Regions from separate parts of the Stenotrophomonas sp. 59 genome, predicted to be linked through region 1. Evidence: riboswitches for the same ligand, from Rfam matches in the RefSeq annotation. Region 1 holds a riboswitch; the other holds the start of a gene.
The links. Region 1 has a riboswitch for cobalamin ahead of btuB (TonB-dependent vitamin B12 receptor). Riboswitches for the same ligand answer to the same signal wherever they lie in the genome.

Region 1 (3,403 bases):
CATTATCACCGGCCCGGCGCGCTTGCTAGACTGCGGGCATGTTCGCCAATGCCTCGCTCACCGGCAGCAAGCCGGAACAATACGCCCAGCTGCTGGAACAGGCCCGTGGCCTGGTCTACGGCGAGTCCGACCGCATCGCCAACGCGGCCAACCTCTCTGCGCTGGTCTATCACGCCCTGCCCGACCTGAACTGGGTGGGCTTCTATCTGTACGACGGCAAGGAACTGGTGGTCGGCCCGTTCCAGGGCCTGCCGGCCTGCGTGCGCATTCCGCTGGACAAGGGCGTGTGTGGCGCCGCTGCCAGCCAGCGCGTGACCCAGCGCGTGGAGGACGTCGACGCCTTCCCCGGCCATATCGCCTGCGATTCGGCCTCGCGTTCGGAACTGGTGGTGCCGCTGCTGCGCGGCGATGAACTGATCGGCGTGTTCGACATCGACAGCCCGAAGGTCGGCCGCTTCGACGCAGAGGATCAGTCCGGCCTGGAAGCCATCGCCCGCGTGTTCGTCGAGGCGTTGGGATGAGCGCACCGAAGCTGCGCAACATCGGCCCGAAAAGTGCGGCGTGGCTGCGCCAGGTCGGCCTGCGCAGCCGCGACGACCTGGTCGCGATCGGAGCCGTCGGCGCCTTCGTCAAGGTCAAGCGCGCCGGCTTCAAGCCCAGCCTGAACCTGCTGTACTCGCTGGAAGGCGCGTTGCTGGACTGCCATTGGCAGGAGCTGAGCGAGCCACAGCGCGAGGCACTGGTGCAGGATTACGAAGCGCGCATCGCTGCGCATCCGCTGAAGGCAGCCGGCCCGGCCTCGGGCCCGGTGCATGAGCAGCGCTTCGATGCCGATGATGACGCTGAAGACAGCGTTGCCGAGGGTGCGGACGAGGATTGAGGGCTCCGCGCACGCGCTCGCCGGGCTGGGAATGCCGGCCAGCGGCCGGCACTACCACGGCGATGCGCGATCAGTAGCGCCGGGCCATGCCCGGCGAGCGCGCTCAGGGCTGCTGCAGTTCCAGCAGCTCACCCACCAGCCCGGCCTCGCCACGCTCCAGCCACACCCGCAGGCGGGTGCCGTGGTCGATACGCAGGGCCCAGCAGAGCGACATCGGCAGGCCGCAGACCTGCGACAGCACCATGCGCAACGGGCCACCGTGGCTGACCACCAGCGTCGGTACCGGGTCATCATCATCAAGCAGGCGATCCAGCGCGCGCGCGATGCGCCGCTCGAAATGTCCCCAGCTCTCGCCGTTCGGCGGCGGGAACGCATGCGGATCGGCGTGGAAGGCGGCCAGCGCATCTTCCGGCAGGTCGAACAGCGATTGCCCGTCCCAGTCGCCAAAATCCAGCTCTTCCCATTCCTCGTCCGCTTCGACGTCCAGCCCGCGCGGGGTGGCCAGCGCCATGGCCGTATGCAGCGAACGCAGCCGCGGCGAACTGATCACCCGCTCCCAGCACTGCCCGGCATAGGCCTCGACCAGCTCCTGCGGCAGGCCGGCCAGCTGCGGTGGGTCGCTGCGGCCATCAAGGTATTCATCACGGCCGTTGCCGGCATGGCGGACCAGGTCGAGGATCATGCGCGCGTCCCGGACGGGCAACGCAGGTACAGCGGAAAACGGGCGGACATCGGCAACGGCACCACGGGATCGAGCAACCATTCTAAAGGCACAGCAAAGGCAGCCGCGCAGGCGCGACGCAACGGGACTGCCTGCGATGCCGTAGACTGCGCCCACTTCCAGGTGACCTGCGGCCGTGGCCGGCAGGTTGAAACGGGAAGCCGGTGACGCGTGATTCCACGCCAGGCCGGCGCTGCCCCCGCAACGGTAAGCACGTCAGTTCCAGGCAACACCGCCACTGTGCCGCAGGCATGGGAAGGCGCCTGGACGGTGGCCTCGCGCCACCCGGCGGCGAGCCCGGAGACCGGCCCGGAAGCCTCAGGTCGCGATGCGGTGGGCATGGCGCTGGATGACCGTGGCGTGCGCTGCGGCATCGGCGCGTGCCTGCCTTCGCGGCTCCTCCCCTTCGCCACGCGGGCGTGCGTGGCACCTGGAGTCCCCCATGAAGCTGCAGTCCCGAATGCTGTCCCTGGCCGTGCTGGCCGCCCTGCCCGCGCTGGCACAGGCCAACGAGGACACCACCGCGCTCGACCAGATCCTGGTCACCGCCACCCGCACCCCGATCGCCCTGCAGGACAGCATCGCGCCGGCACAGGTGATCGACCGCGCGCAGATCGAATCCAGCCAGGCCACCTCGCTGCAGGAACTGCTGCGCGGGCGTGCCGGCATCAACCTGACCAATGCCGGCGGCCTCGGCAAGCAGAGCTCGCTGTTCCTGCGCGGTACCAATTCCGGCCACACCGTGGTGCTGGTGGATGGCGTGCGCATCAACAGCGCCGACCTCGGCCTGGCCATGTACCAGGACCTGCCGCTGGCGCAGATCGAACGCGTGGAAATCGTGCGCGGCCCGCAGTCGAGCCTGTACGGCGCCGACGCCATCGGTGGCGTGATCCAGATCTTCACCCGCCGCAACCAGGGTGACTTCGCCCCGCACTTCCAGCTTGGCGGTGGCAGCAACGGCCTGCGCGAAGCCAGCGGCGGCATCGGCGGTGGCACCGAGCGCGGCTGGTTCGGTGCGGATATCGCCTACCAGCATTCCGATGGCATCGATGCCTGCCGCGGCTCGGCCACGCTGTTCACCGGCTGCTTCGCCGACGAGCCCGATCGTGACGGCTACCGCAACCTGTCCAAGAGCCTGCGCGGTGGCTACACCTTCAACGACCAGTGGAACGTGGAAGGCAGCGCACTGCGCGCCGACGGCAAGAACCATTACGACGGTTACTACAACTATTCGGAAACCCGCCAGCAGGTGCTGGCTGGCAAGGTGCGCTACACGCCGTCCGAGCGCCTGGCATTCACCGCCAACGTCGGCCGCAGTGACAACGAGTCGGACAACTTCGGCGACTTCGGTGCACGTGGCAGCGCACAGACCCACCGCGACAGCGCCTCGCTGCAGGGTGACTTCGGCGTGGCCGAGGGCCAGCTGCTGAGTGCCGGCGTGGACTGGAGCGAAGACAATCTGGACGGCAGCAGCGCGGGGTACCTTGTCGACAGCCGCCGCAACACCGGCGTGTTCGTGCAGTACCAGGGTCGCTTCGGCCGCCACCAGCTGCAGGCCAGCGCACGCAACGACGACAACCAGCAGTTCGGCAACCACGCTACCGGCAGCGTTGGCTGGGCGATGGAACTGGGCCACGGCCTGCGCGTCAACGCCAGCTATGGCACGGCGTTCAAGGCACCGACCTTCAGCGATCTGTACGACCCGTGGAGCGGCGTGCCGACGTTGAAGCCGGAGAAGTCCAAGAGCGCCAACCTCGGCGTTTCGCAGCAGGGCCAGGGCTGGCACTGGGGCCTGGACGTGT
Region 2 (3,403 bases), 280 kb from region 1:
CCGCGTCCTGCAGTGCGTGCGCGCCGATCACCGCCTCCGGGTAGTGATCAGAGACGCGCACGTCGAGATTCCGCAGCGTCAGGCCACCGGCCACCAGCGGCACGTCCAGCCGTGCCCGGCCGCTCTGGATCCGGCCGTGGCTGAGGGTCAGCGGGTCGCCCGGGACAACCACGCCGCTGGCTACGCGCTCATGGAGTGCAGCAGGCAGCACCAGCGCCACGTTCGCGCCGGTATCCAACTGTGCTTCTGTCGTTACCGTGCCGATCTGCACCGGAATGCGGAAGGCCCGCGTGTAGACCAGCGTGCCCGGCTGCTCCGGCAGCAATCGATGGTCGCGGCGAAAGCGCAGCCGCTTGCGTGGGAAGTCGAGCACCAGCAGGCCATCGTCGAAGAAATCGCGCGCCAGGATCCCATCGAAGGCGGCGGCTTCGGACTGTCGGGCGTTATAGTCGCGGGTGATCGCCACCACGCCCTGGCGACGCACGCCACCCAGGGTGAGCGAATCGAAGCGGACCGTGGCGGCATCGGCGGTGCGCACGCCATCGGAATGGGAGGCGGTGCCACCCATCGGCAGGTGCAGCGCGCGCACCAGGCGGGTGTCGGCACGCGCCACACCACTCGCACCGGTATCGACGGCGAAGCGGAACGTGCCTGCGTCGTTGACCTGCACCTGCAGGTAGATGCGCCCATCGACAACCTCGAACGGAACATCGATGAGGGTTTCACCGGGCGCAGTGGCCAATGCACATGCCGGGCCAGCTGAGGGCAATGCATGGGTCCATCCGGAGAGGCAGAGCAGCCCCAGCGCCCATGCGGGCAGGCAGCGCCGCCTGGAACGGGTCGGGGCGGCAGGATGTCCGGTGCAGGCGTGCGGGGGCGTTGCGGCAAAGCTGTCCATGGGCAGGGTTCCAGGTGGTCCTGCAGCATGGATGCGCCACGGGCCTGCACGGTTGCACCCTGCGGACCTTGACCATCGCCGCCAACGGGTCCACCGTGCACACGCCGAAGGTATCCCTGCCGTGGCTGGATGGCGGCAGGGATTTAAACGGGAATCCGGTGAAGGCGCCTCGCGCGCCCATTCCGGAGCTGCCCCGCAGCGGTGAATGGAAACGAATCCTGCCAACAGCACTGGGCGCATGCCTGGGAAGCGGCAGGTAGTAGGTGGGCTGCGGCCCGTGTCCATCAGCCCGAATACCGGCCCCGGCCGGGGGACACGACCGTCCCCTGACTCGACCTGGACTCTCCGCGGGGAGGGTGCCGGGGCCGTCGTTGTCCTGCGCCTGCAGGCCGCGCGGCCGCGCGCGTCCTTTTCACGGTATCCGGCCCGCCCTGTTCCACCCACGCGCTGATGCATGGGCCACCGCCGTTGCCGGCGGTCCATGCGGTACCTGACGATGACCGAGCTCCAACGCCCCACCCTGACCCTGCCCGCCGACGGCAAGCGCCTGCTGCTGCATTCGTGCTGCGCGCCCTGTTCGGGCGAAGTGATGGAGGCGATCACCGCCTCCGGGATCGACTACGCGATCTTCTTCTACAACCCCAACATCCACCCGGTGAAGGAGTACGAGCTGCGCAAGCAGGAGAACATCCGCTTCGCCGAACAGCACGACATTCCGTTCATCGACTGCGACTACGACACCGACAACTGGTTCAGCCGTGCGCGTGGCATGGAGAACGAACCCGAGCGCGGCATCCGCTGCACGATGTGCTTCGACATGCGTTTCGAGCGCACCGCGCTGTACGCGCATGAACACGGCTACGACACCATCAGCTCGTCGCTGGGCATCTCGCGCTGGAAGAACATGGCGCAGATCAACGACTGCGGCATCCGCGCCGCCTCACGCTATGAAGGCCTGCAGTACTGGGACTACAACTGGCGCAAGGGCGGTGGTGCCAGCCGCATGATCGAGATCAGCAAGCGCGAGCAGTTCTACCAGCAGGAATACTGCGGCTGCGTGTACTCGCTGCGCGATGCCAACCGCCATCGCCGCGAGAACGGCCGCGAGCGGATCAAGATCGGCCTGCTGTACTACGGGCAGGACGCTGAGACACCGCAGGGCGATTGACGTGCGCTCGGGGGGCGGCCACGCTGGTCGCCCCTTCAGTTTGTAGTGGACCTGCCATGACTGCCCTGCCCGCCGATGTCGCCCTGCTGGTGATCGACCTGCAGCCGGACTTCATGCCCGGTGGCGCGTTGGCCTGCGACCAGGGCGATGCGCTGGTCGCGCCGATTGCCGGACTGCTGGCGCAGCGCCGCTACCGCACGGTGGTGGCCACCCAGGACTGGCACCCGGCCGATCACGCCTCATTCGCCAGCCAGCACCCCGGCAAGCGTCCGTTCGAGACCATCCTGCTGCACGCGCAGCCACAGACCCTGTGGCCCGACCATTGCGTGCAGGGCAGCGATGGCGCCGCGCTGCACCCGGGCGTGGACTGGACCGTGGCCGACCTGATCCTGCGCAAGGGCACGCGCCAACAGGTGGATTCGTACAGCGCCTTCCGCGAGAACCACGGCCCCGATGGCGAACGCCCGGCTACTGGCCTGGCCGGCTGGCTGCACGAGCGCCGCATCCGCGAAGTGCACGTGTGCGGCCTGGCCCGCGACTACTGCGTGCTGTGGAGCGCGCAGGACGCGGTGAAGTCCGGCTTCCGGGTGAAGTTCCTGTGGGAGCTGACCAAACCGGTGACCGAGGCCAATGACGCGATGGTGCGCGAGGCGCTGGGCAAGGCGGGGATTGCGATCGCCTGACGCGCGACCGCCGGGCATGGCCCGGCGCTACCGGATCGCGCCCATGGGTAGCGCCGGGCCATGCCCGGCGGACACGGATCAGATGGAACGTTAGCGGAACACCACCGTGCGGTGCCCGTTGAGCAGGATGCGGTGCTCCACATGGCGGCGCACGGCGCGTGCCAGCACCAGCGATTCGGTATCGCTGCCCAGTCGTACCAGTTCGCGCGGTGCCATCGCGTGGTCCACGCGGGCCACGTCCTGTTCGATGATCGGGCCTTCATCCAGATCCTCGGTGACGTAGTGCGCGGTGGCACCGATGATCTTGACCCCGCGTGCGTGCGCCTGGTGGTACGGCTGCGCGCCCTTGAAGCTGGGCAGGAAACTGTGGTGGATGTTGATCGCACGGCCGGCCAGCGCGCGGCACAGCGTGGGCGACAGGATCTGCATGTAGCGCGCCAGCACCACCAGGTCGATGCGCTCGCGCTCGACCAGGTCGATGATCTGCTGCTCCTGTACCGCGCGTGTTTCCGCGTTCACAGGCAGGTGGTGGAACGGCACCTGGTAGGACGCGGCCAGCGGCGCGAAGTCGGCGTGGTTGGAGGCCACCGCGGCGATGTCCACCTTCAGCTGGCCACTGTGGGCGCGGAACAGCAGATCGTTGAGGCAGTGGCC

Region 2: linked by a shared signal. The riboswitch ahead of QP552_RS01115 (epoxyqueuosine reductase QueH) and the one ahead of btuB (TonB-dependent vitamin B12 receptor) in region 1 are both predicted to bind cobalamin.

Annotation. Positions count from the first base shown of each region.
Region 1 covers NZ_CP127408.1:540,093-543,495, reverse strand. Annotated here, with positions in the region: gene QP552_RS02430 (GAF domain-containing protein) at 39-521, shown strand; gene QP552_RS02425 (TfoX/Sxy family protein) at 518-880, shown strand; gene QP552_RS02420 (histidine phosphatase family protein) at 984-1,562, opposite strand; cobalamin riboswitch at 1,706-1,929, shown strand; gene btuB (TonB-dependent vitamin B12 receptor) at 2,044-3,403, shown strand, end outside.
Region 2 covers NZ_CP127408.1:262,062-265,464, reverse strand. Annotated here, with positions in the region: gene QP552_RS01120 (aspartyl protease family protein) at 1-742, opposite strand, end outside; cobalamin riboswitch at 1,004-1,218, shown strand; gene QP552_RS01115 (epoxyqueuosine reductase QueH) at 1,395-2,066, shown strand; gene pncA (bifunctional nicotinamidase/pyrazinamidase) at 2,123-2,749, shown strand; gene purU (formyltetrahydrofolate deformylase) at 2,840-3,403, opposite strand, start outside.